3 regions of the Bacteroides graminisolvens genome follow, and region 2 is predicted to be linked to each of the others. Evidence: riboswitches for the same ligand, from Rfam matches in the RefSeq annotation. Region 2 holds a riboswitch; each other region holds the start of a gene.

Region 1 (10,950 bases), 800 kb from region 2:
GTGCAATTTCACCCGACTGCTCGTAAGCCTCCAATATGTTAGCTGCTGTATTGCTATCAGCACCGTAATACTCACCCAGTTCCTTCTTCCAGTAATCAACCTCATCGACACGGTCACGGCGGCAGTTCCACGCGTAGCGACCCCACACCTTATACCAAATCCAGTCACGATCCAGCTGATACTGACGCTTACCGTCTTTCAGCTTATCGGCCGTGTAAGGCCAGTCCCAGTAAGAAGCCTGCGGATAGAGGTGAAGTGCGTTGGCACCGTGCACATCGTGCATGGCCTGCACAGCCTTCTGCGTAAAGTCGGGCGATCCCCAACGGAACGGCTCCAGATTGGCTAAGATGTGCACGTTACTGATGTGAATACTACCCAGCGAGCTGAGATCCTTGTGAATTTGAGACCAAGGTCCGCGAGGCTCGTATGTAGTGAGCGACTCACCGTTGTACTTGTGCATGGTGTACAAGTTCTTATACAGAGGCAATGCCGCATCCATCACCCGTTTGCAGTCGGTGTCATGTGCACGCAACAATACAGGAGGTTCATCGGTACGGCCCAATGCTTTGAGTCCGTCTTTCACACCCGGAATAATGGTTTTGGTAAACCACTCCACATCATCTTCATACGTATCCATGGCTTCGCCCAGACACACCAACAAGCCCACGTTGGGGTACTTCTCGATGAATGCCGCAACCGACTTACGGGTGTAGTCACTGATGAGCGGCGTGATGGGACGGTTACGATCCTGCGTTTTCAGTCCGTAATGATCGGCAAACGGTTTCGACAGGATAATATTGTAGAACATCTGAATCACAAAGATACCGCGCTTGTCGGCCTCCTTGGTCAGGAACGAGAAGATCTCTTCGTTCTTTTTGAAGGTAGCCTCATCGACCTCCAGTGCAAACGGATATTCCTTGAGCTTCACCAGCGAAGCAAACGGGTGACCGTTCCACAAGTATAGCGTATTCATGCGGTTTTCCACCAACATGTCGAGGTACTTAATCCACTGCTCTTTGTCATAAAACCAAGGGAAGTTCTCGGGCGTATACGGATACTCGTACACACCGTGTCCCGGCAGGTAAGTCGTTTTCTGCAAGCCCACACATGCACCGCGCAACACCATTTCGGGAGCATCGGTTACCTGTTTGGGGAAATCGAGATTTTTGTTGCCGTTTACATGGTCAATCAGCTCGCGGCAGGCATAAATAACCCCGTTGCCATCAAAGCCGGTCAGCTCGGTGAGTTCGCCGGTTGTTTTTATACTGAAACCTTCTTTCTTCAGGTTTGCCTCATCATTCTTTTGATGAATAAAAATAGTTTTTCCCTTTACCTTTCCGGCAGATGCGGCTGTGTGCATCCGGACGTTGTATCCGGCTTCTTCGAGCGTAGTTTTGAGCTGTTCCGCGCCAAACTGCGCACGCACCGATGCATCGGGAGGAGTGATAATGTTTACAGTTGTTTTGCCGCATGCACAAAGTAAAAACACGCATGCGCCCAACAAGAGCCTTCTTAGGTTCGCCATTTCGTTATTGTTTAGATAATTAATGTTTCAGCTAAGAAGACGCAAAGAATGGTGCGTTGTACTCAATGTTTGCGGTGCAAACGGCAACATTTTACAAAAAAAACAAACGATTCCTGGTTCGTAATTAAATATTTTTGCCATATTTGCAAAAACTATTAAAATCATTTTTATGGAAGAAAACACTACTATTGCAGAGAACACACAACCATCTGTTACTAACTACTCACTAAATTTTCATGGAAAAGGAGGAGAATATTTCAGTATCGTCATTGTCAACTGGCTCCTCACAGTTATCACACTCGGCCTGTATTACCCTTGGGCCAAAGCACGGCAACTACAATACCTGTATGGTGCCACCGAACTGGAAGGCGATCGCTTCACGTTTCACGGCACCGGTAAGGAAATGTTCAAAGGATTCATCAAAGCTATTTTGATTTTTGCCATCATTTACGGCGGATTCTTTGCCCTGGCAGCAGCCGAGATGCCCATCTGGGCAGTTGTGTACCTCTATGCGGGACTCATCGCACTGATACCGCTGGCCATACACGGTTCTTACCGCTACCGCATGTCGCGCACCTCATGGAGGGGCATCCGCTTCGGTTATCGCGGGCAGAAAACAGAATTGATTCTCAACATGGCGAAATGGTTATTCCTTACCCTCATCACATTTGGTATTTACGGTGCCTGGATGGAGATGAACATGCGCAAATACGTATTGGAAAATGTACGCATGGGTAATGCCCGCTTTTTATACAAAGGCGAAGGCCTTGATTATTTGTTGCTCAATATTATAGGATACTTTCTTTCTATTATCACACTGGGCATTTACATTCCCTGGTGGTTGAATAAACTTTTCGCCTACTATGTGGACAACTTGGTGCTGTACAAAGACGATAAAGAGGTACGCATGAAATCTACCGCAACGGGTGGTGGTTTCTGGGGACTTTTCATCGTTAACCTGTTCATTCTCATCTTTACGCTCGGGCTGGGTTATGCCTTTGTGGTAACCCGCACCATGAATTACCTCGTTCAACACATTGAATTGGAGGGTGAGATTGACTTATCAGAGCTTCAGCAAACGGAAGATGCTTACACCGATGCAACGGGTGAGGATCTTTCGGATATGCTCGACATTGACTTTGTATTCTGATGATTGAAACCACAGCAACATACTTCGACGGCATCTCTTCCGTTGCGCATCCGGTAACCGTGATGCTCAACGAAGCAGATGCCTCGTTGCAGTTTACCACCCACACGGGTAAGAAAGAATGGCGCATAGCACTGGTTACCTACCACACCGTGGGCAACATGACCGAGCTGCACTGCCAGAATTCCATCATGGAGATTTTACAGCTACGTGACACCGCTTTTGTGAAGGAGCTGAAGCGTTTACGCCGGCGCTACGGACACAGTGACATCTACCACCGCCTTATCGATCTGGGTTGGAAGATACACTGCCTCATTGCAGTGGGAATCATTGCCCTGATTATCGTGTGCAATATTTTTGTACTGCCGTGGATGGCCGAGAAAACCGTGAACATGCTACCCGAAAGCTATGACAACCGCCTGGGCGACATGTACATCATGAAGTACATCAGTCCGGAAGAGGTTGACAGCGTAAAGACCGTACAGCTACAGCAGTTTGCCGCACTGATGAATTTCGGCAACAGCCGTCCGCTGCGCTTTACCTTGGTCAACTCCAGTGTGGTGAATGCCTACGCACTGCCCAACGGTGAAATTGTGGTGTACTCCGGATTGCTTGATGCCATGGACAGCTACGAGGAACTGGCCGGTGTATTGGCACACGAAGCCATGCACGTAAACCACCGCCACTCCATGAAGATGCTGGCGCGCGACTTGTCGGGCTACCTCTTCCTCTCCGCCGTGCTGAGTGATGTGAACGGCATCATGGGCGTCATCAGCCAGAACGTGCACACACTAAGCAGCCTCACCTACTCACGCGAGTTTGAAACCGAGGCCGACCGTGGTGCTGTGGAACTGCTCATTGCCAACCACATTGACCCCAACGGCATGACCAAGCTCTTGCTGCATTTGCAGAAGGAATCGTCGGGTTTCATGCCCCAGATACTGAGCACACACCCGCTCTCCGCTCACCGCATAACCAAGGTAGAGGAACTGAAAAAGGAACTATCCTATCAACCCAAAGAACAACCCTGGATGAAGACGATTTTTGAGACCATTAAAAAATAAAGGATACTACCACACAAGCATTCGCCTGGTAAGTGGCTTACACCACTCCGAAAATCAATTCGGAAGACAGAGAACTTACTGTGGAGTATTGAAATACGTTGAACGTACATAACGGTCTATATTCTGCTGAAGCGTTACAAAAGCTTCTCCGTTGGCAAACTCAGCATTCTCATAGCCAATAGGGAAACCTTTTGTAACATATTCCTTGTTTACCGAAAGAGTGAGCGGTGCAAACTGACTCAGTACCTCGCCAGTGAGCGGTGCGTTTATATCCAGAAACAAAGGAGTCTTGGCAGAAAAATCAATGGCCTTCATATCAATTGTCTTAACATCCTTGCTTGCGTCGGTACGAAACTGAATGTTGGTGTGAAGGACATCATAAATCAACTGCCACTCGCCACGACCAATGTTATTGAGCGCATTCCACGCATAAATGATGGGATCACCGTCTGCCTTTGCATTGTAAAACTTCATGTAGTGAGCGGCCTTCGTGTATCTTTCCGACCATTCAAGCTTAGTCTTAGTCATGTCGAATTCCTGCTCGCCACCAAAAGCCTTGTAAGCATTGAGCGTATTCAGTTCTTGTTGATAAGGTTTGTTGCATAAAACAGGTACAGGCATTGTTTTCCTTGTTGAAATAACGTACTTGCCGTCTATCAGCTCAACGGCAGCCGTGTTTCCCTTTTTATCACTCAGAAAGAAATGACTACCCGGAAACCCAGGCCACCAGTCGATAACAGGCGCTTCATTCAGGTGCGCCACCACTTCACCTACCGTAGCAAAATTATCGAGTTGGTACTGAATCCAGTGTCCCCAAAATAAGTTAACTTTTTTTTCATCAGCGATAGAGTACGTTTTAGCCAGATAAAGTTCTACAATAAACAATCCTTTTTCATTAATTCCGTAACACGGCATATCTACACCTAAAAGATTGAAGCTCACAGATCCGTAGCGTGAAGTCCACTTGGCTTGTTGTTCAGGTACTGGTGTTTCGGAAACCAGTTGTTTCCAACTCATGCCCGTCTTTTGCACCCCTCTGCCATTAATAACCACCATGCCCGGCATCGATTTCCAGTTCTCATTAAAGCCAATCACACTGTAACCCTTGCCGTTCAACAAAAAGGCAGAACAAGCCAGCGAAGTAAAGGGTGCCACAAAAGAAGTAAAGATTAGCAGTGCTAGTAAAGTAAATTGTTTCATTGTTATTAAATTAAAAAGATTAACTATCATCAACCACTGATGAATGACAAATATATATCTATTTAACCATAGCATCACTACCCGTCAAACAGTTATTTAGAATCTTTAAAGATTAATATGCATTCAGTTGTATCGAGATAAATAAGAATACGCTTATCTTTATCGCGAATTGGTTCCGCATAAGCATTCCTGCTATTCGGATTAAAAGGGAATCGGGTGTAAATCCTGAACAGTCCCGCTGCTGTGAAACTCTGTAAACTTTCCGATACAAACCTATTGCCACTGTATCATACCCTAGAAACGGATGAACGGGAAGGCGTCGGAAACGAGGAGTAAGTCAGAAGACCTGCCATTCATTAAAGGCTGTTTCCACTCGTGGGTTAGGGAATCAGAACGAAAAGATACACTAATTTATCTCAACGTATTTCATGCAAATAGTTAAGAGAAATGGGACAACGGAATCCTATAACAGAGAAAAAATAGCCGTTGCCATACAAAAAAGCTTTGCCAGCACCGGCAAGGCCACAACACATGATGTTGTTTATAGTCTGGTGAAAGAAGTAGAACTCTTTTTAGAGAACAATGAAGACAGTCGCCATGTGGAGCGCATTCAAGATGAGGTGGAACGTTGCTTGATGGAGCAAGGTTACTATGCCGAAGCCAAAAGCTACATCCTGTACCGCTGGCAGCGCACCGAACGTCGCAAAGCCCTCCAACAGATTGTTGACACTACGGCAGATGATACGCTGGCCGACCTGCTCAAAGAAATTCAGGCCGACTTCACCGCCAAGGAGTACTGCCTCACCGTGCTGGCCGAGAAGTTCACCGGCTTTTGCAAACCCGACATGAGTGCCGATGAACGGCTCAACGCCCTCATCAAAGCAGCGGTGGAACTGACCACCCAAGAGGCTCCCGACTGGGAGTTTATAGCTGCCCGCCTGTTAAACTTCTGCTTAGCAAAGAAACTGCACATACAAGCCGAGCTAGCGGGCATTCACAGTTTCTACGACAAGCTGCGTTACCTCACTGATCAGGGCTTGTATGGCAGCTACATATTAGAGTCTTATAGCCCTGCCGAAATAGAGGAAGCGGCTGCCTTTATGCGCATCGAGCGCGACAAGCTGTTCAACTACTCCGGCTTGGATCTGTTGGTGAAACGTTACCTCATCCGCACACACCACCACGAACCGATGGAATCCGTGCAAGAAATGTATCTGGGCATCGCCCTTCATCTGGCCATGCCCGAAACCAACCAACGACTGCTGTGGGTGCAACGATTTTACGACATACTCAGCCGGCTGGAAGTAACCATGGCAACCCCTACCCTGGCCAATGCCCGCAAACCCTACCACCAACTATCGAGCTGTTTCATAGACACCGTGCCCGACAGTCTGGAGGGCATTTACCGCAGCATAGACAACTTTGCCATGGTGAGCAAGTTTGGCGGAGGCATGGGACTTTACTTCGGCAAGGTACGTGCAGCAGGCGGCAGCATACGCGGGTTTAAAGGCGTAGCAGGCGGTGTAATCCGCTGGATTAAGCTGGTGAATGACACGGCTGTTGCGGTTGACCAGCTGGGCATACGTCAGGGAGCCGTAGCCGTGTATCTGGATGTGTGGCACAAAGACCTGCCCGAGTTCCTGCAACTACGCACCAACAACGGTGACGACCGCATGAAGGCGCACGACATTTTCCCTGCTGTGTGCTACTCCGACTTGTTCTGGAAGATGGTACGCCAAGACATGAACCAGCCGTGGCACCTGTTTTGTCCCAACGAAATAATGAGTGTCAAAGGCTATTGCCTGGAAGACTCCTACGGTGAAGAGTGGGAACGCAAATACCACGACTGCGTAAACGATCCGCGCCTGAGCAAACGTACCATAGTCATCAAAGACCTTGTGAGACTGATCCTGCGATCGTCTATTGAAACGGGAGCACCCTTTGCCTTCAACCGCGACACGGTGAACAGGGCCAACCCCAACAACCACCAAGGCATTATTTACTGCTCCAACCTGTGCACGGAGATAGCACAAAACATGTCGGCCATTGAAAGCATTTCCACCGAAATACGTACCGAAGACGGCGACACCGTGGTGGTAAAAACAGTACGCCCGGGCGACTTTGTGGTTTGCAACCTCGCCAGCTTGTCGCTAGGGCACCTACCTCTGGAAGACGAACAACAAATGCAAGACAAAATAGCCACCGTGGTACGTGCACTCGACAACGTGATAGACCTCAACTTCTACCCCGTTCCCTTTGCTCAGATAACCAATCAGCGATTCCGCAGCATCGGACTGGGCGTAAGCGGCTACCACCATGCACTAGCCATTCGTGGCATCCGTTGGGAAAGTGAGGAACACCTGCACTTTGCCGATACCGTTTTCGAGCGCATCAACTACGCCGCCATAACAGCAAGCACACAACTCGCCAAAGAAAAAGGAAAGTACGCCCATTTTGAAGGAAGCGACTGGCAAACCGGTGCTTATTTCACCAAGCGCAACTACCACTCACCCCAGTGGAACGAGCTGGCAGGCAAAGTAGCCGCACAAGGCATGCGCAACGCATACCTGCTGGCCATTGCACCCACCAGCAGCACCAGCATCATTGCCGGAACCACTGCCGGGACAGACCCCGTTATGCAACGCTTCTTCCTCGAAGAGAAGAAAGATGCCATGCTGCCCCGGGTAGCCCCTGCCCTGTCTGACAAGACCCATTGGCTATACAAAAGCGCCTACCAGATGGAGCAGTCGTGGAGCATACGTGCAGCCGGCGTGCGCCAACGGCACATCGATCAGGCACAAAGCATGAATCTCTACATCACCAACCAATTCACCTTGCGGCAATTGCTCGATTTGTACTTGCTGGCATGGGAGTGCAACGTAAAAACCTTGTATTATGTGCGCAGCAAATCACTTGAAGTAGAAGAGTGCGAAAGCTGTGCCTCTTAACCCGATAACATAAAAATAACCACAATTATGGATATAAAGAAATTAAAGAAGAACGCCCTGTTCAACCCATCGGGCGATACCGAGGTACGCCTCCGAAGAATCATAGGCGGAAAAACCACCAACCTCAATGACTTTAACAACATGCGTTACAAGTGGGTAAGCGACTGGTACCGACAAGCCATGAATAACTTCTGGATACCGGAAGAGATAAACCTCACCCAAGACGCTAAAGACTACCCCAACCTGGCTCAGGCAGAGCGAGCTGCCTACGATAAAATCCTCAGCTTCCTCGTCTTTCTGGACTCCCTGCAAAGCAACAACCTGCCTGCCATCAGCGAGTACATTACGGCCAACGAGGTAAACCTCTGCCTGCACATTCAGGCGTTTCAGGAGTGTGTGCACAGTCAGAGTTACAGCTACATGCTCGACTCTATCTGTAGTCCGGAAGAGCGCAACGACATCTTATACCAATGGAAAACAGATGAGCATCTGCTGAAACGAAACACCTTTGTGGGCAACTGCTACAATGAGTTTCAGGAGAGTCAGGACGGCTTTACGCTGATGAAAACCCTCATTGCCAACTTCATACTTGAGGGCATCTACTTCTACAGTGGGTTTATGTTTTTCTACAACCTGAGCCGCAACGGAAAGATGTCGGGCTCGGCACAAGAGATCCGTTACATCAACCGCGATGAAAACACTCACCTGTGGCTGTTTCGCAACATCATTCTGGAACTTAAGAAAGAGGAGCCCGAACTGTTTACCCCCCAACGCATCAAGCTATACGAAGAGATGATGCGCGAAGGCGTAAGGCAGGAGATAGAATGGGGACAGTACGTTATTGGCGACGACATACAGGGGCTAAACCGCACCATGATAAACGACTACATTCATTACCTGGGCAACCTCCGCTGGAAGAGCCTCGGCTTTGGCGTGTTGTATGAGGAGCACCAGAAAGAGCCCGAAAGCATGCACTGGGTGGCGCAATACTCAAATGCCAACACCGTGAAGACCGATTTCTTCGAAGCCAAAAGCACCGCTTATGCCAAGAGCACCGCGCTGGAAGATGATTTGTAGCACCTAGCATTAACGACTAACAAAAAAAGCAGCGAAACCACCTTAATAGGTCAGTTTCGCTGCTTTTATTATATTGAATAGTATGTGGTAATGCTTACTTCAAATGTGAAGAAAGAAAGTCTTTCAAGGGTGTTAAGTAGTCAACTTCTAAATTCCACAAATCTGCTTGGTTAAAACGCCAATCGCCCTTTTTGAACATTTTTATATCATTCGGATCTGTTTGTGTACTAACATAAGCATACATTTTAGCTTTCTGGTTAGGAGATACATACTTAGGATTATTTCGGCCTCTTATGCAGCTCTCGTAGCCCTCAAAACATTCCAGCAAACCTTTGTGCTCTTCTGTTGCAAGATGCTCTAAAAGATGCTCAAATGTTCCGTTATCTTGGTTATTGGGGAAAAGAAACAATTCAAAGTCTACCTTTTCTTTCTCTTTGAGATTCAACAGTTTGAGGTTTCTCTTCTCAAATCCACCCTCTTTGGGAAAGTCAGCATCAAAAATCACTAAATTCTTTATGCCATTATCTGTATTTCTTTGCATCTGAACAGCAAACTGATCTAAGTTTGTATATCCACCTGTTCCAACGATTTCTATTTCTTTTGAATCACCAGCATAAATCAGTTCAGCTATGTGACGAACAAAATGCCCTTCATTTGTAGTTTCCTTATCACTCTCAATAAAGATGCAAACCTTACTCATCTGATATCCTCCCCTTTATTGATCAAAAACTCAAAATTATCGGCACTGTAACGATAGCCTTTTATTTCATTTGTTTGGGTTCTTTGCAAGTAATAACAAGCTACCTTGTCTTGCATTTCTTCTATTGGATAGTCATTGATCAATTCAGACAGGCTTCTAAGTGTATCCATACTGTGAGTCGTTGCAAACACTTGTACATTTAGTTTCGTTGAAAGATCATTTATGACCTTCCATAGTTGATACTGAACAGAGTAATGCAATCCATTCTCAAATTCGTCAATCAATAAAACTCCGTTTTCGCAATTCAACATGGCCAATATAATAGTCAGAATTCTATTGATACCATCACCCATTGCGCTAAGCCGATATCGTTTAGACTCATTCTTAAGGACTACAAACGGAACACGTTCATCCGATTGGCCGGGTGCCTTGTCGTCTTTCAAAAAATTGATGTTTTCAATTTGCGGTTCAATAATTTGGAGAGCCTTAATAATATACTTTTCATTCGGAGTTAGCGCTATCTTATCATACAATTTGGGGTTCTTATCTCCCATGATTTGATTCGTGCGCACGTATTCAAAAGCGTTCAATCCCTCAGCCGGATTTCTTTTGCGTTCCCCGTTAAACATATAAAACGTTTTACGTTCGTCATAGCTCAACAACAGTCCAATGTGTATATCGGGATTTTCAAACATCGCCTCATTATTATCTTCCAGCAATTTATACGGTCTTTCAAAACCTTGCGAATCTGTTTCTAGACTCTTGATATACCCGGCTAAGCGCATAGAAAATTTTGTTTTACGACCGGATAACTTCTCGTTTGCAGATATTTCAATGGGATGATTTAAAAAATCCGGCACATTCCATTGATGGTACAAAGAAAGAAATCGTTCCATCTCTTTTTCAGCCAATTTCTCAACCGAAGACGAAGAGCCAACACCTTCTCCCCGACTTGCCAACACAGCTTTTATTTGCTCCAAATCTCCGTTTGACGCAAATATAGATACGGCCTCAAGCAGAGCAGATTTACCCACGTTGTTTTTTCCAACAATCAAATTGATGTTGGCCAAATCATTCAATGTCAGGTGCTCAAAATTCTTGTACTTCTTGACTTCTAACGATTTCATTTTGCTTCCTCTTAGTTATAGATAACAAAAATAGTATTTTAATCTGATAGATTACTAAGTCGCCTTCAATTATCTAACAAAAAAAGCAGCGAAACCACCTTAACCGGCAAGTTTCGCTGCTTTTGTTATTAACTCAACTGTTACAGTTCATCGTTGACTGAA
Region 2 (10,950 bases):
GCATTTCCCAAAACTCCTTGCGCGACACCGGATCGACGCCCGTAGTGGGTTCATCCAAAAAAAGCACGCTGGGCTTGTGAATCAGGGCACAACACAAAGCCAATTTCTGCTTCATGCCTCCGGAAAGGGCTCCGGCCTTTCGGGTTTTAAACGGCTCAATCTGCTTGTAGATATCCTCAATGAGATGATAGTTTTCCTGAATGGTTGTTTGAAAAACCGTTGCAAAAAAGGTAAGGTTTTCCTCGACCGACAGATCTTGATACAAAGAAAACTTGCCGGGCATATACCCTACCCGCTTACGAATCTCCTTGAAATCTTTGACCGTATCGAGTCCGTCGACCTTCGCCGTGCCGCCAGCGGGCAAAAGCAAGGTGGTCAGTATGCGAAACAGCGTGCTCTTGCCGGCTCCGTCGGGACCGATGATGCCAAAGAGCTCTCCCCTGTTGACCTCAAAGGAGATGTCTTGCAAAGCCATGACCTTACCGTAACTTTTGGAAATATGTTCTACTTCTACCGCTTTCATCATTTTTGTAAGTTCATGCCACCATACATTCCAATCTTAAGACCTCCGTCATTCTGAACCAATACCTTGATGGCGTAAACCAGATTGGCTCTTTCGTCTTTTGTTTGAATGGTCTTGGGGGTAAATTCCGAACGGGAAGAAATCCAGGTAACCACGCCTGCATATTCTTTGCGTATCTCGTCGCCGTAATCGGCAAAGACCGTGACTTTATCTCCCAACTTCACTTCGGCCAGCTGAGCAGATGTGATGTAAGCGCGCAAATACATTTGTTCCACATCGGCTATCTTGAACAAGGGTTTTCCAACAGATGCCAATTCGCCGGCCTCGGCATAACGTGCCAAAACCGTTCCGTTTATAGGTGATGAGATGTGGCATTTAGCCAGCTGATCGGCAACCTGTGCCACTTGTATTGCCACGGAAGTTCCTTGGTCGGTCAGACTTTGCACGTTGTTTTGCAGAGAGGATGTCTGCGCTGTCAACTGTTTCTGTAGCACGGCTATCTCGGAATGAATATCATCCAGCTGTTTCTGGTTGGCCGCACCAGCTTTTAATAAGTTTTCGATCCTTCTCTTTTCACGCTCCGCGGTGGCTATTTGCTGTTTGGTAGCGGCTACTTGTTTATTGAGGTCGGGGCGCTGACTTTGTACCGATTTCATGCTAGCCTCCAACTGTAGTTTCTTCAGTGCCAGCTGCACTGTATCTATAATGCCCACTTCCGCACCGGCTGTAAGCTGACTGCCTTCTTCTACATCAAGGAACAGCAAACGTCCCGCAGCCTCAGCCGAAACGGTAACCTCTGTCGCCTCAAAAGTTCCGGTTGCATCATAATTATCCGAACCGCTACCACATGCCACACATAAAGCAAGGGAAGACATCATCCCTAAAAATTTCATTGCTCTCATATACTTAATTATTCGTTGTGTATTTCAATTGATAAATATTCATAAGTAACTGCACCTCATGCAAAGCCTTGACCTGTCTGGCTTTGTTTTCCGAATTAATTTCGCGCAGCAGATCAGTCACCGCCAACGTACCGTTTGACACCTTGGCTTCGGCCGCTTTCCGGATGTTGGTTCGCAGAGCAATGATTTCATCGTCCTTGTCGAGCAACGCCCGTACCGAATTAATGGCACTGTTTTGCTGCGTGGCCTGCAGGCGTGTGTTAAACAGAAAGACATCCCGATTGGAATCCAGCTGAGCACGGTTGACTTGAATTTGTTTTTTATCATTCTTCAGGGTGTACAAACCACCGAAATTCCATGAAAGTTTAACACCCGCAATGTAATAGGTTTCAAACTTATCTTTGAGCATGTTAAGTCCCGGATTGCCATAAGCACCCTGCACAAACAATCCCAGACGAGGCATATTACGGGCCTGAAGCATTTGTTCATTCACATCCAGCCGACCGTTTTGTGCTTCAAACCAGGATAACTCCGGACGACGGAAGTCGGTCGGGTCAGTCAGCGGGGCAACAGTCTCCACCGGCTTAGCAAACAACGCAGTTTCAGTAATCTCTTCGCCCGTAAAAACAGACAGCATTTTCACATAAGCCTCCCGTGAACTTTTTAATTCCGTCCGCTTTTGAAGGGCATTGAGCTGTTCAACCTTTACCTCATCTAAATCAGCCGAGTTAGCTACTCCGTTGGCTACATAAGCCGATATTTGTTTGTGAGTTCTTTCCAGATCATCTAAAAGAAGCGTGTTTTGCGTAAGCTGCTCATCGAGCATCAAGATGCCGAAATACAGATCGTTCACCCGTTCGATCAACGCATACATGTCGACGTTTAATTTTTCACGATCCACATCGGAGTTGGCCTTGGCCAGTTCTTTTTGCGAATGAATGTTGCCTCCATCCCATATATGCTGATTCAGTTCAACCATAGCCTGATACTGATCCTTGGGAGCAACACGGTTCAAAGCGAAATCACCTATTTTCAGATCGATTGTCGTAGCGTCACTTTGGTAAGTTGCTTTGGCCGACAAGCTAAACTGGGGCAAATAGCCCTTGGCGGCGTTACTCACACTAAACTCTTTTGTTTTTTCAATAAGCTCGTACTGCTTTACCAACGGATAATTTGCCTGTGCCTTTTGCCGGCAACTTTCCAAGGTAATCTGTGCCTGAGAGGGTGCGGCAAAACAGCCAATGAGAATCCAGAAAACAAATTGTTTCATAGTTCTTGGGGTTTGAATTTGATATACTTATTTTTGATTGAATTTTCGATACCGCAAAGATAGAGTGTGTAAAAGAGGTACAGACAATCTGTTTGTTGGTCATTATGTTCCAATAGTTCGTTTTATGCTCTTTAAGAAGCAATTTTATGTTCTCTTTATTATCTTTGTGAGATAAATAAACCTTTTGAGGAGGAAAGTATTATGGTAGCAAACGAACCTTTAGAAATATCATTGAAGAATGTGCTGGATTATTTTATTGTTCAAAACAACGAATATCGGTTTGTAACAAAGGACTTTGGCATAGTCAGTAGCTTCATGAGGATGACTAGTGAACTTTTTTTCATCCACCAGCCCTACAAGCTGAAGGAAGGCAGAATCGTTTATGCCGTGAGCGGACAAGTTACACTGTCCATCAATCTGATTCAATATACGGCTAAGAAAGGAGATTTATTGCTATTAGCTCCAAACTCCATTATTGAGATGCACGAATTCACTACCGATTTTGAGATGCGAATGATGGCCATTCAAAATGATTTCATTCAGTTCCTGAACAAAGATGAGGTGCTGGAATATTACATTGGAAGACGAGAGAATCTGTTTTTGCCGCTTTCCGAGAAAGACTATGAAATGACCGAACGGTATTTCTTTCTGATCTGGGATACGGTTCACGAAGAAGTATTCCGGAAAGAGGTAGTACAAAGTTTGGTATCGGCTCTTCTATTCAACATTAGCTATATACGAAAAAGAAGCAAAGCGGATACAGAGACGAGGCATACCAGACAGGAGGAAACGTTCCACCGCTTCATCACTTTGGTGCATGAATATTGCACGCAGGAACGCAATGTAGCTTTCTACGCCGACAAGCTGTGTCTATCACCCCGATACTTGAATACATTGGTAAAAAACACCAGCCGGCAAACGGTGATGGAGTGGCTGAATCAGGCGGTCGTTATTGAATCGAAAGTATTGCTGAAACACAGCGATTTGCTCGTTTACCAGATAGCCGACAAGCTAAACTTCCCCAATCCTTCCTTTTTCTGTAAGTTCTTCAAGAAGATGACCGGAATGACTCCTATGGAATACCAGAAAAGCTAGGCAACCAAAGTGTATAAAATAAAAAAAACGAGAATTCATTAACTGAATTTCCCGTATCCCTTTAAGAAAAGCCAAATGGCTTTTCTTTTTTCTACCTTGTTACCTTAAAAACTCTAAAACCTAATTGTTATCCTAAATCTTTTACCTGAAAACTATTCTCAAACTAATACCTGATACTTATTTGAGCGAAAATTAATTTCTTAATTGCACTGCAAAGATATATAGATTATCGGAATTACAAAAGCATAAAGTGTAATATTGACACTTTTTAAATTATATGCCTTTTACCTCCCCTATTTCCACTAACTTATTAACAATTGCATAAATGGTAAGACCGGCTGCACTGTGTATCTGCAACTTCTTACTTATGTTTCTGCGGTGAGTAATTACTGTATGAATTGACAAATAGAGTTGCTCTGCAATCTCTTTATTGGTCATTCCTTTCACTACACACACTACTATTTCTTTCTCTCGTTGGCTCAATGCTTCTTGGCTATCGCTATCGTCATCGGATTCAATGTTCTGCAGGCGACTTATTTTATTGGATATTACCTCTAAGTCATCATAAACGGATATGGAATCATCATATTTACTCAATACAGAAGCATCGATAAAGGTACTTACTAATGCTATGACACTGATTCCCTTGCCAATGGGGCTTTCCTTAAAACGGAGCACATCAAAGTAATTGCCGAAATTGGGACTCACAATCAAAATATCAATGGGTTGAGAGCGCAAGCAATCATTCAAAGCTTCTATAGAACCTAGTTCTACCGACTGCACCTTGAGACTAGGCAAACGTTTCAACGCAACCGACAAACCGCTACGGATAATAACAGATGATTCGGCGATAGCTATTCGGATCACCTCATTATTTTTAATCATGTCTCACCCTCCTCTCCAGTTTCAAAATGGCCGGAACAAAAATAAGATCTTCTACCTTGCAGTGCGAGTCCAACGCCTCTTCACAGGCGAATATATCAAACAGAGCTGCATTGAGCAGGTTATTGTTTGCGTTAGAAGGGCAATATTTGATAATGATATTCTTCAATTCGGTCAGTTTCTCACTGATTTGGTCGTGGTGTTTTGAAAATGTACTGATCTGATAATTTTTTGGCGCCTGATTATGGAGCAAATCATCAACATACTTGAAGACAGTCTTTTCTTCGTATTCCATGTGTTTCCTCACCTCGCTAACGTACGAGTCAAAGAAATTAAGCATGAGCACAACTACTTCCTTTTCGGAGTAGTCAATGGAGTCAAGCAATTTGCGACGAATACTCGGCAAAGAGAAATCAAGAAAATAAATATGTGATTGACGAAGATAATCAACCAAAGCGGGAATGGATATATCATCAGAATCATCATTCATTCGCGAATATCCCTCTTCAACAAAGTTCACCACCGTGAGAAAAGTACGGTAGTCAACCCCATTCATCTGGCATACCTCTTTAACGGTTTTATCACCAAAGCCAAGCGAGAGTCCGAAACGGCTCATTACTTGTAACAAGGAATAGTTATCACAGATGAGATCACTCATCTTATCGGCCGGTTTGTATTTCTGAATTTTGTCCATAAAATACCTATTATATATTAGTTGGTGCAAATTAACACATAATTTTGTGCGCGCACAATCACTAAAATTAGGTATTTTTCTCAAAATAACAATATGTAGGTACTCATAAGTTGTATTTCCACTATAAATAGGGATTGAATAGTGATTATTTTGGCCATATATTTGCACATAACAAAATCAATTAAAAAGTAGTTATGAGTAAAATAGGTATATTTTATGGTTCCACTACAGGAACTACAGAAGATGTGGCACGTAAAATCGCAGCAAAATTGGGCGTTGAAAAGTCTGATTTACACGATGCAGCCAAGATTTCGGAAGAGTTAGTTAACAAATATGATGTGTTGGTTTTAGGATCGGCCACATGGGGTGACGGTGAACTGCAAGACGACTGGTACGATGGTGTTAAAGTACTGAAAGCGGCCGGTATTTCTCACAAGTTCGTTGCGTTATTTGGTTGTGGTGATTCTGATTCATACAGTGACACATTCTGCAACGGCATGGGTAATCTATACGAAGAACTAAAAGAAACCGGTTGTACATTCTGCGGAAGAACTGAAACAGACGGTTATACGTTTGATTCTTCAATTTCTGTAGTCGACGGCAAATTCGTAGGTCTGGCTCTTGATGAAGTTAATCAGGACGATTTGACCGATCAGCGTATTGACAACTGGATTGAAAAGTTGAAAACAGAATGCCTTAACTAAACATTCATAATAGATATAACCGTTATACATTTCGTCAAAGTTATAGTTGTTTTTCTTATTTAACTTGTATTTTTTTCAAAGAGTGCCCTTAAACAAGGCACTCTTTTTTGATTGTATGAAAGAGTAAACAGACTTTTTTCGGGCTGCCCGAGAAAGATTAAAGCCCGATCGAATCACTTCGCCCGGGCTTCCTAAATAAACTTGGCAGAGTTTATTTCTTAGAAAATATACTAGTTATAAAGAAATCATTCGGTCTGGCCCCACAGCTTTTTAGCAGCTATCATGGCCATGTCAATGGTAGTCCATTGTTTCTTAAGCGCGGTTTCATACCCCTCATTGGGCAATACCTGCGCATTAGGCACACATAAACTTAACCTGTTTAGTGCAATATAAGGTGTTACTTCGTCTATCTTTTCATAGATCTCATCCAGCTCATCGGGCATCGGATAATGTGACGGAATAAATCCGAATGTAGCTTTCTGTTCTTTGATGAACCACAGCAGACTTGTACGCCCGCAACATTCATCATCATAATCCAAGAAAAAAGCCTTCACTCCTCTTATCGCCGATAACATATCGACAGAAGCATGAAATGAAACATACAAATCAGCCGGAATTGCTTCCAAAACCAAATTATTCAAGGCAATACCCTCTTCACAGACACTCCTCGAAGAATCATCAAACTGTATGTACCGACATCCCGAATCATACAATTTCTGAATCAATTTACAGTAGCTTGCACTTATATCTGAGACTAACAATTCTCTGTCTTCATAAAAAACGTCCAACTGCTCAGCATCTGTTTTCAACACTTCAGACAACAAAAGTGAAGGTGCCGGCAAAACCTGTTTGGCAATTACATCTCCCCCGGTGACGCCCGTCAGAAACATGAAATCATCGATAACAGGATGGTGATGAAAATCAATTCTTCCGTTCAGACAAATACCGGTCTTCTTAGCGTTTACGGGTTGTACACCTTCAAAACTCCACATAAAGTCAAGCGGCCACATGGCATTACGAAAACGCCCGTCTGTAACTACTTGTAATCCCGCCGACTTAAGTCGTTCTACCAGATTGCGGATTTCAGCATCTTCCATAGCACGTAATGTAACCAAAGAAATCTGCTCATTCCGATATTGCTCGCGAGCTTCTTTCAACGCCTGAGGCAAAAGAAACGCACCTGCAATGTCAATCTTGAACGGAGGCCTGATGTTTTCCATACGTAAAATATTAAATTGATTTTATCTTGTACTATACTCTTAACCCACGAAGAATATAGACTTCAAACAGATGGCAGGTCTTCTGACTTAGCTTCCGTTTTGATAAACCTTCCCGGCTAAGGCCAGTGGTTAAAGGGGTATTAATTATCAAAACGTTGAAAATAAAGCTTCACAGCAGCGGGACTGTCCGGGATTTACACCCGATTCCCTTTTAATTACCGCTACCGAAAAGTAGCGATAAACCATTCATGAATGCAAATATATGGAAAAGAATGAATAAGCAAAGCAATCTGTTGTTAATTAACACAAATAGCTGGTAGAATGTATTTTTAACATTTGTGCTCCGAACAAGAGTTTTCTACATCTTCAAACTCCAATGTCACGTGCCTGATTCCGGAGTTCAACAAGATGGTTTTCACCTCTTTCTTCACCACTTCGAGTACGCTAAAGTTTTCAATAACAATGTGTGCAGTCAGCGCCGTTTCCGTTGTACTTATGGCCCAGATGTGCAAGTGGTGGCATTCTACAACATCAGCGACTTCCATAATTTGCTCTCTGATTTTCTCTCCGTCAGTTCCTACCGGAACTCCGTCGAGCGACAGCCTAATGCTATCATGCAACAAAGACCAGGTAGAATAAATAATAATACAGGCAATGACAACACCAATGAGGGGATCTATGATGGACCAGCCGGTGTATGAAATAAGTATCCCCGAGAAAACAACTCCTACGGAAACCAACGCATCGGCAGCCATGTGCATGTAAGCTCCCTTCACATTCAAATCTTTATCCTTGTCTTTCATAAACAACCAGGCAGTTATTCCGTTGATAAACACACCCACACCGGCCGTCCAAGCAATAGCCACACCCTCTACAGGTTGCGGATTAACAAGTTTGCCCAAGCTTTCGCCCAGAATAATACCAACGGCAATCAACAAAATAATAGCATTCAACAAGGAAACAAGCACCGTACTCTTTTTATATCCGTACGTGTATCTTCCATTCGGTGCGATTTGCGCCAGACGAAAAGCAAGCATAGCCAGAATCAAACTAGCTACATCACTCAGATTATGTCCCGCATCAGATATAAGTCCCAGCGAATTATAATAGATTCCAATGCTAAACTCAGCAATGACAAAAGCAATGTTAAGTCCGATACCAATCAAAAACAACTTATTTAAAGACGTGATCACGGTAGTATGATCATGATGGTGGTGATGTTCGTGTTCCATCAGACAAATTATTAGTTATTCAATGCTACAAAGATAACTTTATCTTAAAACATATCAAATACCTAGAAGTATGTATATCAACTTCGTTTTTTTTGTAACTTTGCGGCCTGAACTGATATTTCACATTTATTTTTGTATGGACATTCACCACGAACTGAAAGAACTATCCAAGTTTTTGTCCGATTACTCCACCTCCTTAATGGCTGTAGGTGTGCAAACTTCGCGTGTTGTGAGAAATACCACCCGAATTGCCGAGTCTTTTGGATTCGACCTGGACATGACTATTTTTCAAAAAACCATCATTATGACTTTGAGAGATGCCGACAACTCTCATTCGTATAGTACAGTAAGCAGGATCAAGCCTATGGCTCTGAACTTTGCCGTCAACTCTAAGCTAAGCACGCTTAGCTGGGAAGCCTACGACAACAGGCTGGGACTTGATGAGCTCAAGCAGCGATACCATGAGATTATAAACAAACCGCGTGAAAGCAAATGGTTGGTTTTATTCCTGGTTGCTTGTGCCAACGCATCGTTCTGCAGGCTTTTCCAGGGAGACGTCACTTCCATGGGCATTGTATTCGTAGCCACCCTGGCCGGTTTCTTTGTTCGCCAATTCTTAATAGAAAGACATTGGAATCATTTAGCCGTTTTCATTATTTCCTCATTTATTGCTTCCATCATTGGTAGTACCGGTTATTTGTTTCATTGGGGTAATACGCCCGATATGGCTTTAGGTACGAGTGTGCTCTACCTGATACCGGGTGTTCCATTGATAAACTCCATTATGGATATTATTGACGGGCATGTATTGGCCGGAACCTCGCGATTTATTAATGCCTGCTTGCTCATTATCTGTATAGCAATAGGCTTATCGATAACACTTTTAATTACAGGAGTCAGCGCCTTATGATAGATTACGAATTTATTCAAGCAATCATATACGACGGATTGTTTGCCGCCGTTGCAGCGATAGGTTTTGCCATCATCTCTAATCCGCCTCGTAAGGCATTGGCTATTTCGGCATTTCTGGCTGCAGTAGGACATGGACTGCGTTATTTTCTGCTACACACTGAAATGTTCACAATGGATATTGCCACTGCATCATTTTGTGCAGCCGTATCCATTGGTTTGCTGGCTATTCCGTTTGCCAAATTCATCCATTGTCCGGCAGAAGTATTCTCTTTCCCCTCATTGCTCCCAATGATTCCGGGAATGTTTGCCTACAAAAGCATTCTGGCACTCACCAAATTCATGCAAAGCACGGATCAGACGGCTTCATTCAATTACATCGAACAATTCTTCAGAAACGGTATAACCACCATCTTTGTATTGTTTGCCTTAGTTGTGGGCGCTGCCATTCCTGTGTTTATTTTCCACAGACAATCGTTCACCGCAACCCGTTTTATGAATAAACTGGTTAACAAGAACAAATAAAAAAAACAAACCACCGAAATGATTCACTAACAAAATCATTCCGATGGTTGTCCCCTTAAACACCTTTAAACAAAATGGGAAAAATATGCCTCTAATAATATTAACTAACTAACCCTTTTAATCGAGGCATATTTTATTACTAACCGGCCATTTGCCTTTACAAGCAGATGGCCGCATTAGTAAATATCATTATTTTCTAGCTTCAGCAATATAGCCGAAAGCTTCTTGACACTTCGCAACAATCCATCCCCAGTCCTGAGCATCAACTACTTCTTTAGGGAAAAGATTAGAACCCATACCCACACAAGTAACTCCGGCTTTAATCCAAGCAGTCAAGTTCTCTTTAGTAGGCTCAACACCACCGGTAACCATCAGCATAGACCATGGCATAGGAGCTTTCACGTTCTTCACGAATGAAGGACCGCCTACATTGCCGGCAGGGAATACCTTGCATAAATCGCATCCTAATTCCTGAGCAAAACCGATTTCAGATACAGATCCGCAACCCGGAGTATAAGGAATCAAACGACGGTTACAGATTTTAGCAATTTCGGGATTGAACAACGGACCAACCACGAAGTTAGCACCTAACTGAATGTATAATGCAGCAGTACCCGGATCAACGATAGAGCCGATACCCATAACCATTTCAGGACATTCTTTTGCAGCCCATTTCACCAATTCAGCGAAAACATCTTGTGCAAAGTCGCCACGATTGGTAAATTCGAATGCACGAACACCACCGTCATAACAAGCCTTTACAACATTCTTAGCAACTTCAACGTCTTTGTGGTAAAAAACGGGAACCATTCCGGTGCTTGCCATTGCATTGAGCACCTGTATTTTATTAAATTTTGCCATTTCTTTTATCAATTAATAGGTAAGATATTATCTGCTAACACGACCCGAACCGTCACCTTTCATCAGGTTTTCAACTTCAGCTACTGTTACCAGGTTGAAGTCACCATAGATAGTATGTTTCAAGCATGAAGCA
Region 3 (10,950 bases), 270 kb from region 2:
CTGAGCGTATTTTTTATTTGCGTATTCCTTCGATTTATCAAAGGTAATAAGTGACATTTGGTTCTGCGATTTGCCTACCATCGTTGAATCAAGCTGTTCATCAGGGAAGAAATCATCTAAATCAACATCTCCAATCATAGTTGTTTCTAGAAACTCTTTATTCTTATGGCTACTATCAGTATAATACCCCACAAACATATGACCCGGTGTTCGAACTAAGATAGGATCGATATTGATTGCTCGCAAAAGTGATGCTATTAAAACACTACCATCTACACAATTAATTTGCGACGACTCCAACGCATCATCAAACGTGCGCACTCTTTGAGAATACACAACGTTACTCGACAAACTAGTATTCGAAACAGAACTGTAACGGAATTTACGCTTTTGTAATACATTCCACAAAGCATAGACTTGTTTATCAACAGCCTCGGGACGTGCGCTTTGGTATCCTAAAAACCGATTGACTATACGAGTATTTAACGCTTCACGCAGCAGTTTATCAATCATTGGGTTGTCTTCGTTGACATAGGCAGCAAAAAAGATACCAGTATCGTGAAAATTAGTTCCGTTACTAACGTAACCCAGAAGACATTCATTAATGCTTCGAACAGAAAATGTACGCACCTTTTGGCCCAAACTTTTGCCGTCAACTTCAACATGAATGGCAATACTTACGGGGGTAGCCTGCTCCGCACCTTTTAATGCCTCATAATTCCATATAATATCTGGATAAACGGTATATTCGGTTCGTGATTTTTCTAGAACAAATTCTGAAACAGAGCGAGAGAAGAAAGGAGTTTCTGCAACATCAATACGAACACGAGTATATTGTGATCTGGATTTTAAACGAACAGAAATACATGATTTAGGATTTCCAACATAGACTGAATCAGAGGGTTGTACTACCTGAGCATCAGTCGTTGCCACCGAAAGAATTGCCGAAGGAAATATGTTTCCACCCAATTCATCAGTGATTTCAAAATCAGAACGAAAGGAGCTACATTGAAAAACAGATATACTAATTGCTACTACACATAATGCGATGGCAATAATAAGCAATTCTTTCTTTCCAAGATTAATATTTATTTTAAGCATATCTTCACACTGATTTAATTGATAAACAAAGATATGATATTATTTTGTATAATAGTTGATTCGTAACAGAATCGTAATAATTGTTTCATTTTACTGTAATAAAAGTGCCTCACCTTTGTAGCAGTAAAAAGAAAATATAACTTTGTACTATACAGAGTAATAGAGTTTTTAATTTAAAACATTAATAAAATGAACGATTATCGCATTTTAGTAGTTGACGACGAAGAAGACTTATGTGAAATTCTAAAGTTCAACCTTGAAAACGAAGGGTACTTGGTAGATACGGCCAATTCTGCCGAAGAAGCTTTAAAATTAGATATCGGCGCATACAGCCTTTTGTTGCTCGATGTGATGATGGGAGAAATTTCTGGTTTCAAAATGGCAAACATGATCAAGAAAAATAAAAAGACAGCCCATATTCCTATTATATTTATAACAGCAAAAGATACTGAAAACGACACCGTTACAGGTTTTAACTTAGGAGCCGATGATTATATCTCAAAACCGTTCTCGCTAAGAGAAGTGATTGCTCGTATTAAAGCTGTATTAAGAAGAACAGCAACAATTGAAACGGAACAGGTTCCTGAACGTATAATACATGAATCATTAGTACTCGACATAACCAAAAAGAAAGTAAGTATTGAAGATAAAGAGATTTCTCTGACTAAAAAAGAGTTTGAGATTTTGTTTCTGTTGCTTCAAAACAAAGGAAGAGTATTTTCCAGGGAAGATATTTTAGGCAAGATATGGAGTGATGAAGTATATGTTTTAGATCGTACAATAGATGTAAACATCACCAGATTGAGAAAGAAAATTGGCATATATGGCAAGAAAATTGTAACCCGACTGGGATACGGATATTGCTTCGAAGCTGAATAAAGAAACGTAGATTTATGAATAATAATAGTCATTTCCTCTCCTTTAATCGAAAATTATTTTTGTCGGTTATCTCTTTATTTCTCGTATTCGTAGTCTGTTTTTTGACTTATCAATATCAAAGAGAGAAAGAGTATAAAATAGAGTTGCTCCATTCCAAATTACAAGATTACAACAGCAGACTTTATGAGGAAATACATGAAGATAGTGCTCATTCGAAAGAACAATATCTTGATTATTATGTAAAAAAATACACATTAACCGATTTGAGGGTTACTGTAATCAAACCCAACGGTGATGTTGTATATGACAGTTACGAAAAAGATAAAAGCAAATTAAAAAATCACATTGAGCGCAAGGAAATACAAAGAGCATTAAAAAAGGGCAACGGATATGACGTTCGCAGAACATCCCAAACAACAGGAGTCTCATATTTCTATTCAGCTACAGCTTATCCCGATTTCATTGTCAGAACGGCATTACCCTATAATGTAAATCTCACAAATAGCCTTAAAACCGACCGCCACTATTTATGGTTTACCGGTTTTATAACGCTTGTTCTTATATTTATTTTTTATAAATTCACTCAAAAGTTAGGTGTTTCAATTAAGCAACTAAGGGAGTTTGCACAGCGCGCAGATAGAAACGAGCCAATAGAAATTGCTCTTGAATCTGCGACCTCACAAAATGAACTCGGTGAGATATCTCATCATATTATAGAAATATACAAAAGATTGCATGAAACCAAGGAAGCTCTTTATATCGAGAGAGAGAAACTAATTACTCACTTGCAAATTTCACACGAGGGACTTGGCATATTTACGAAAGAGAAAAAGGAGATATTAGTGAATAATCTCTTTAATCAATATGCCAATTTAATATCAGACTCCAACTTATTAAGTTCAGAGGATGTCTTTACTATCAGCGAGTTACAGGTTATAACTGACTTTATTGGCAAAATGCAAAACAGGCCTATACAAAAGGAAGAGAAAAGAATGTCTGTAACTATTAACAAAAATGGTCGTACATTCACCGTTGAGTGCATTATATTTCAAGACTTGAGCTTTGAAATTTCTATTAATGATATCACAATGGAAGAAGAGCAAGTTAGGCTGAAAAGACAACTAACCCAAAACATAGCACACGAACTGAAAACCCCTGTGAGCAGTATTCAAGGATATTTGGAAACAATTGTTAATAATGATAATATTCCAGCCGACAAAATGAAGGTATTTCTGGAACGATGCTATGCTCAAAGCAACAGACTAACAATTTTGCTACGCGATATTTCTGTTCTCACGCGAATGGATGAAGCGGCCAGTATGATTGAAATGGAAAAAGTCGATATCAGTGCCATCGTAAATAATATAATTAATGAAGTTTCATTGGAGCTTGAAGAGAGGAAAATTTCTGTTATCAACTCATTAAAAAAGAATATCCAAATTCGTGGAAATTATTCATTGATTTATTCCATATTCAGAAACCTGACCGACAATGCAATTGCTTATGCCGGCAGTAACATTCAGATATACATAAACTGTTTCCGCGAAGACGAGAACTATTATTATTTTAGCTTCTCTGATACTGGTGTAGGTGTATCTCCCGAGCATTTGAATCGTCTCTTTGAAAGATTCTACAGAGTTGACAAAGGCCGCTCCAGAAAGTTAGGTGGAACCGGACTGGGTTTGGCCATCGTTAAAAATGCAGTAATCATTCACGGAGGAAGTATTTCTGCCAAAAACAGTCAGCAAGGTGGCCTGGAGTTTGTGTTCACTCTTGCAAAAGAAAAATAAAATAGCTGCATCATTCTTACTAAATACTAAATTATTCATATCTTTGCAACGCATAGGTTCGCTAATCTTTTAACAGAGATGCGATTAAAAGGGAATCAGGTGAAAGTCCTGAACAGTCCCGCTGCTGTAAGTTTCACAAAATAGCTGTTAGCAATACCTTTAGCCACTGGGAAATCCGGGAAGGCGCAAACAGTTGAAACAAGTCAGAAGACCTGCCGTGCGTAATTAATCACTGCTCTCGAGGAAAGAGCAACGAGCTTATGAAAATAAATAGTCTTTTGATTCGTAAATTTCTTCACGGTATAATAGTGGCACTAGTGTCGCTGTATGCTCAATCAAGCTTTGCCCAACAGCATAAGCTTGACACAACACGTATATACGCAATTCCGGAGATAACTATTTCAGAACCCTACCAAATAAGAGAAACCAGAGCCGCCATTCCGATACAGGTTATAACAGCAAAAGAGTTACGTAGTTTAAATGTATTACAGGTATCAGATGCGGTTAAACATTTGGCCGGTGTTATAGTAAAAGACTATGGCGGCATTGGAGGTCTAAAAACGATTTCACTCCGCAGTTTAGGAGCGGAACACACTGTGGTTTCTTATGACGGGGTGGCCATAAGCGATTGCCAAACCGGACAAATTGATATTGGCCGATTTTCACTTGATAACATTGACAGGCTTACCGTTAGCAATGGGCAAACTGATAACATATTCCAGCCGGCCAGATTATTCGCATCGGCCGGACAGCTCAATATTCAAACGCTAACACCTTCGTTCAAAAAAGATAAATCGACTAATGCCTATGTGTCGTTAAAATCAGGTTCATGGGGCTTAATAAATCCTTCGTTAAGAATAGAACACAAAAGTAGTGACAAATGGCTATACTCTTTTAATAGCGAATGGATGTCGGCCGACGGGAAATATCCCTATACCATGCATTATGGCAATAACAACGACAGCATTTCACAAGAAAAACGAAAAAACACAAAAGTAGAAAATCTGCGAATAGAAAGTGAATTGTTTGGGAATTTATCCGACAAAGAGCAATTACGTCTAAAAGCTTATTATTTTCAATCTTCGCGTGATTTACCCGGAGCTACTACCTTGTACTACGATTATGCTTCCCAGCATTTATGGGATAAAAATGTCTTTATACAAAGCAAATACAAGAAGGAATTAAACAACAGATGGGCGTTACAAGCATCTGCTAAGTGGAATTGGTCTTATCAACATTATCTGGATCCTGACTACAAAGGTATTAATGGTAAAACGGAAAACACTTACTACCAACAAGAATACTATGCTTCAACCGGAGTACTTTTCAGGGGTTGGAATCATGTCTCGTTATCACTATCAACAGATGGAAGCATTAGTACTTTAAACGCCAATCTCACCAACTTTGCTAAACCGACACGTTACGCATGGCTTACGGCATTGGCAGGAAAATACGTTACTGAACGCGTAACACTCACAGCATCATTACTAGCTACAGTCATCGAGGAAAGGACTCAAACAGAAGATGCCAACAGAAAATACAGAAAAATAAATCCAGATATAAGTTTATCATTTAAAGTGTTAAAAGAGGAAGAACTTCGCATTAGAATGTTCTATAAAAACAGCTTTAGACAACCAAGTTTTAACGACTTGTATTATGGAGAAATAGGAAATAGAGACTTGTCTCCAGAGAAATCTGCTCAATACAACATGGGAGTAACATATAGCAAAAAAATCAATCATTTTGTTCCATATCTATCGGCTACTATAGACGGTTACTATAACAAAATAAATGATAAGATCATTGCAACTCCAACAAAGAATATATTTATATGGAGTATGGTAAATCTTGGTAAAGTGGAGATCAAAGGCGTTGATATAACAACCAAAGTGGTATTACAGCCATCTGAAAATATCCGCCTCAATATTTCATGTAATCATACATATCAAAGAGCATTGGATATAACAAACCCAACCAATCATACCTACAAGAATCAGATAGCATATACCCCTCGGGTATCAGGATCGGGGCAGTTTGGTATCGAAACTCCGTTGATGAATTTGTCGTATTCATTGTTGTGGGTAGGCAAAAGGTATACCCTTGGACAGAATTTACCAGAAAACAGACTTGAAAGTTATCAAGATCATAGTGTTTCGTTAAGTAAAGAAACAAAGATAGCAAACACATTGGCGTCTTTCAATTTGGAATTGCTGAATCTGGCCAATAAGAATTATGAGGTAGTCAAAAATTTCCCAATGCCGGGACGCTCTTTACGTGCCACTATTAAAATTGTTTATTAAATGAAAAGAATTTATTTATATATATTAATTATCATTGGAGCATTTTGCATGGGCAGCTGTGATGACATGACGGATGCTCCAGCTTATAGCGAAAATGAGGTTATTGTTCCGGAGGCCGGAACTGCTGAGATTTATGTTCTCAACGAGGGGCTATTTAACTTAAACAATAGCACCTTAATGCACTACTCATTCAGCAATGGCACACAAACGCCAGACTACTTTAAGAAAATAAATAAGAGAGGATTAGGTGATACGGCCAATGATATGGCTATATATGGTTCAAAACTCTATGTTGTTGTCAATGTTTCCAGCCAAATAGAGGTGATTGATTTAAAAACCGGCACTTCATTGAAACAGATTGGTATGTTGACAGAAAACGGTAGCTCAAGACAACCTCGTTACATCACTTTTTTTGAGAATAAAGCCTATGTCTGCTCATTTGACGGAACCGTTGCTCGCATTGATACCACAAGCCTTGCTATTGAAGCGTTAACGCAAGTTGGTCGAAATCCAGATGGACTATGTGTTCAGAACAATAAACTATATGTTTCAAACTCAGGTGGACTGGATAATCCAAATTATGACAACACTGTTTCCGTTATTGATATTGCTTCATTTAAAGAAATTAAAAAGATTATTATGGGAAGCAATCCGGGTAAAATTCTAGCAGACAAGTATGGAGATGTGTATGTAGTTACAAGGGGAAATTTGCAGCATGGAGATTACAAACTGGTAAGAATAGACAGTAGCCAAGATAAGGTGGTTGAATCATTCAATTTTGCTGTTTTAAACTTTGCAATCAATGATGATTATGCCTACATGTACAATTATGATTATTCGTCGGGCGAATCTTCGATTAAGGTATTTAATATTAAAACAGAATCGATAGAGCGAGAAAACTTCATAACCGATGGAACAAGTATCACAACACCTTACGCCATAAACATCAATCCATACAATGGAAACATTTACATTACCGACGCCTATGATTATAAGGTAACGGGTGATTTACTGTGCTTTAGTCCCCAAGGAAAGTTGCAGTTTAAACTAAAAAACATTGGGTTAAACCCAAACACTGTAGCATTTTCTGATGTCGCTTCACAAAGCGTTATTGATGAAAATAACGAAGATACATCTGAGGCTTTTGCTAGCAAGGTTTTGGAATATGTGCCTGCTCCTTCCCAATATATGAATACTTCGACTACGGCATATTTGCCCGGATATGGTAAAGATGACGTTTTAGCATACGCGAATAAATTAATAAAAGATAAGTCACTGTTGAGCTTAGGAAGCTTTGGCGGATATATCATTTTAGGCTTTAATCACGCCATTAAAAACGTACAGGGAGAATATGATTTCAAAATTTACGGCAATGCTTATTACGATATGTATGGTACTGCATCGGGTAAGCTTGGAGGTAGTTCGGAGCCCGGAATCGTATTAGTATCCACAGATATTAACGGGAACGGAGTAGCAGACGACAAATGGTATGAACTAGCCGGTAGTGAGTATCATTCGGATAAAGTAATCAGAAATTATCAAATAACTTATTACCGTCCTTCTCCGCTTGATGAAAACGTAAGATGGACCGACAATCAAGGAAATGAAGGGTTTATATATCGAAATATATACCACAAACAAGATTCATACTATCCGGCATGGATGGATAATACTATCACTTTTACAGGTAGCAGGCTACCGGACAATGCAGTAAACGAAGGGAACAGCGTAAGTCAGCATTGGGTGTCGTATTGTTTTGAGTGGGGATATGCAGACAATCATCCCAACAATACAGAACAGAGTCAATTCAAAATTGAGTGGGCTGTAGACGAATACGGAAATAGCGTGCAACTGGACAAGGTTAACTTCATCAAAGTATATTCAGCCATCAATCAAGATTGCGGCTGGATGGGTGAAGCCTCAACAGAAATACTCACCATAGAAAATTTACATTTTTCAAAATAAATATTCATTTAATTATAAACAACTAAAAAATAGAGTTTTATGAAAAAATTATCTTTACTATTATTATTATCTACATTTATATTCTGCGCTTGCAGCGATGATGACGAAGTAAATGTTGTTGCCGGTTTTGAATCCCAACTAAGTAAAACTGAAAGCGAATATAGCTCTACAACTGGAACCAAATATGATGATACATACTTCCATACTACCTTTAAAGATGAACAAGCATTATTAGAATTTGATCATTATTACGGTTCATGGGGCTTTGGAGGAGGTTTCATCTATACGAATAAAACAGACATTAGCACTCCGGGATATACTAATAACAGTGCAATAACAGGCATTGGTAAATATGGAAAAGTATACCTCACAAGTTTCGTGAATAGCTTCACACCTTCAAAAATTGTCAACCTAAACCCTGACTTATACAAATTCAAAGGCATGTGGGTCACCAACTCAACATATGCGTACTTATCTATTAAAGATGGAGATAGCATGGCCAAAAAATTTGTGGCTGGCGATTGGTTTAAACTAACAATAACCGGTTATACTTCTTCAAAAGCAGAGATTGGAAGTATTGATTTTTATTTAGCTGATTTCAGAGATGGAAAAAGTATAAATATAAACACATGGCAATGGGTAGACTTGTCAAGCCTAAACAACGCATCATACATAGAGTTCAGCATGGCTTCAACGGATAACAATTCATGGGGAATGCTAACACCCAGTTACTTTTGCATTGACGGTATAACGCTAACACAAAAATAGTATATATACATTCAAAAAGAAAGTCTCAGATAAGGATTTTAGCAGTTATAGCAAAGAATCTCAATCTGAGACTTTTTTCGATCAAAACTTATCAACACACCAAGTCAATACAAAGTCTGTCTGTACTAGATAATGAATGCTAAACAATCGATGATCAGCCGTATGATATTCCTGTGCTTCCAAAACTCCTTCTTCCGCTATCTGAAAAGGAAAGATTTTTAAATGCTTTTTAAAGTCAACCTCAACACGCGACATGCATTTAAACATGACCTCTTTTGCAGACCAAAGCAACAACAAGGACCAAGTGTCCACTCCTTTATACAAAGTGACCACTTCATCTGAACGAACAAATCGAGAAGATACTTTAGATACACGCTCGCTGTATTGTTCAATATCAATACCAACAGGATGCAAAGCACTCAAAATCAATGTAACATATCCACGAGTGTGAGATATGCTGATATGATAGGAGCCATCTTTTAAAAAAGGCTTTCCGCTTTGTTCATATACTATTTCTTTGTGTTCTCCAACCATAGTATACAGCAAAACCCGAACAGACAGCCATTCTAATTGGCGATGTAAAGATGAAAACTGAGACAATCGTTGTGCATAACATTCATTATCCGGCAAAAGGGTCAGTAATTCATCAATATTCTCTTCCATCTTCCATACAGAAAATCGGAAGTCATCTCCTCTATAATCCTTAAATAAACCCATCTTGTAAGAGGAATTATGCAATAAACAAAATCAAGAGTAAAAGCAGAAAGGCAAATATGCCCATAAACAAATTATGCTTTTGTTTCACGTTCAGATTCATTGATGGAAAATTTAACTTTTAAGATTCTACGGTTATCCATAGCTAAGACTTCAAAATCATATTTTTTATAAGACACCTTTTCGTGTAGCGCCGGGAACTCCCCTTTTATCTCCAAGAGCATACCCGCTAACGTATCAGCATCACCGGCTATTTTTTCAAAGTCACTTTCATCAGTTTGAGTAATTTTGTAAAAATCAGTTAGTTGAGTTTTGGCCTCAAACACCCAAGTATGATCATTTAAAACAGCATATGTCCTTTCTTCATCATCATACTCATCATGTATCTCACCCACTATCTCTTCAATAATATCTTCCATGGTCACAATTCCGGATGTACCTCCAAACTCATCGACAACAACCGCTATGTGTATTTTATTAGCTTGAAAATCTCGTAGTAAGTCATCAATCATCTTTGTTTCAGGTACAAAGTAAGCCGGACGAATCAATGATTGCCAACGAAAATTATCCCCTTTGTTCAAGTGTGGAAGTAAATCCTTTATGTATAATATACCTTTTATATTATCTCTGGAGCCAGAATATATAGGTATTCTAGAATATGCATTCTCTATAATGCAGTTCACAACTTCTGAAAAAGGAGTCTTGATTTCAAGATCTACAACATCCAAACGAGAGGTCATGACCTCTTTGGCCGTTTCTGCCCCAAAACGAATAATTCCTTCCAATATTTTATTTTCATCAGAAAGTTCTGATTTATCAGTTAATTCAAGCGCATGAGACAATTCGTCAACCGAGATATTACGATTTTTACGGGCAAAGTATTTATTTAGAAAACTTGTAGAACGAACTAAAAGAGATGATACCGGATAAAATAATGTACGAAACATCCATATACCGGGAGCCGCGAAACGACAAAAAGCTAAAGCCTTTTGGGCTGAATATATTTTAGGCATAATTTCGCCAAACAGCAGCAAAAGGAAAGTTAATGCAATTGTCAGAACAAAGAATTCAACAATAGGAGAATGAAACTCAAAGATGCTCATGAAGAAATAATTGCAGAGCATTATGATAGTCACATTCACAAAATTATTGGTAATTAATATTGTTGCTAATAAACGTTCTGAACTAGCTAGTAAATCACTAATCTTTTCATCCGATGGATGAATACGTGAATCAATTTGACTCTTATCAGATGGTGTTAGAGAGAAAAAAGCAATCTCAGAAGCTGAAGCAAAGCCAGAAACAAGAAGCAATATACCTGCAAAGATTATAGCAACAACTGCTGATGCAGTAGGAGAATTTACGGTTAAACCGTTAAGAAAAACAGCCAATTGGCATAAATAAGCATCCGGGTCCAAAGAATGTAATTTTAG

The links. A riboswitch is a leader RNA that binds a small molecule or an ion and turns the genes downstream of it on or off. The one in region 2 is predicted to bind cobalamin.
Region 1: linked by a shared signal. The riboswitch ahead of ACKPCE_RS13465 (ribonucleoside-diphosphate reductase subunit alpha) and the one ahead of ACKPCE_RS09830 (uroporphyrinogen decarboxylase/cobalamine-independent methonine synthase family protein) in region 2 are both predicted to bind cobalamin.
Region 3: linked by a shared signal. The riboswitch ahead of ACKPCE_RS08750 (TonB-dependent receptor plug domain-containing protein) and the one ahead of ACKPCE_RS09830 (uroporphyrinogen decarboxylase/cobalamine-independent methonine synthase family protein) in region 2 are both predicted to bind cobalamin.

The regions. Positions count from the first base shown of each region.
Region 1 covers NZ_OY762556.1:3,184,520-3,195,469, forward strand. Annotated here, with positions in the region: gene ACKPCE_RS13445 (alpha-d-galacturonidase) at 1-1,525, opposite strand, end outside; gene ACKPCE_RS13450 (YjgN family protein) at 1,695-2,675, shown strand; gene ACKPCE_RS13455 (M48 family metallopeptidase) at 2,675-3,736, shown strand; gene ACKPCE_RS13460 (linear amide C-N hydrolase) at 3,812-4,936, opposite strand; cobalamin riboswitch at 5,090-5,304, shown strand; gene ACKPCE_RS13465 (ribonucleoside-diphosphate reductase subunit alpha) at 5,365-7,884, shown strand; gene ACKPCE_RS13470 (ribonucleotide-diphosphate reductase subunit beta) at 7,912-8,961, shown strand; gene ACKPCE_RS13475 (DUF3226 domain-containing protein) at 9,056-9,661, opposite strand; gene ACKPCE_RS13480 (AAA family ATPase) at 9,658-10,788, opposite strand; gene ACKPCE_RS13485 (N-acetylmuramoyl-L-alanine amidase) at 10,929-10,950, opposite strand, start outside.
Region 2 covers NZ_OY762556.1:2,381,494-2,392,443, reverse strand. Annotated here, with positions in the region: gene ACKPCE_RS09865 (ABC transporter ATP-binding protein) at 1-526, opposite strand, end outside; gene ACKPCE_RS09860 (HlyD family secretion protein) at 523-1,425, opposite strand; gene ACKPCE_RS09855 (TolC family protein) at 1,430-2,695, opposite strand; gene ACKPCE_RS09850 (AraC family transcriptional regulator) at 2,897-3,790, shown strand; gene ACKPCE_RS09845 (response regulator transcription factor) at 4,064-4,672, opposite strand; gene ACKPCE_RS09840 (hemerythrin domain-containing protein) at 4,668-5,366, opposite strand; gene fldA (flavodoxin FldA) at 5,561-6,070, shown strand; gene ACKPCE_RS09830 (uroporphyrinogen decarboxylase/cobalamine-independent methonine synthase family protein) at 6,316-7,290, opposite strand; cobalamin riboswitch at 7,346-7,552, opposite strand; gene ACKPCE_RS09825 (cation diffusion facilitator family transporter) at 7,620-8,522, opposite strand; gene ACKPCE_RS09820 (threonine/serine exporter family protein) at 8,659-9,432, shown strand; gene ACKPCE_RS09815 (threonine/serine exporter family protein) at 9,429-9,956, shown strand; gene ACKPCE_RS09810 (bifunctional 4-hydroxy-2-oxoglutarate aldolase/2-dehydro-3-deoxy-phosphogluconate aldolase) at 10,146-10,817, opposite strand; gene ACKPCE_RS09805 (sugar kinase) at 10,845-10,950, opposite strand, start outside.
Region 3 covers NZ_OY762556.1:2,114,352-2,125,301, reverse strand. Annotated here, with positions in the region: gene ACKPCE_RS08765 (hypothetical protein) at 1-1,101, opposite strand, end outside; gene ACKPCE_RS08760 (two-component system response regulator PhoB) at 1,291-1,980, shown strand; gene ACKPCE_RS08755 (two-component system sensor histidine kinase PhoR) at 1,995-3,770, shown strand; cobalamin riboswitch at 3,807-4,004, shown strand; gene ACKPCE_RS08750 (TonB-dependent receptor plug domain-containing protein) at 4,037-6,070, shown strand; gene ACKPCE_RS08745 (YncE family protein) at 6,071-8,035, shown strand; gene ACKPCE_RS08740 (DUF4465 domain-containing protein) at 8,075-8,803, shown strand; gene ACKPCE_RS08735 (4'-phosphopantetheinyl transferase family protein) at 8,885-9,520, opposite strand; gene gldE (gliding motility-associated protein GldE) at 9,592-10,935, opposite strand.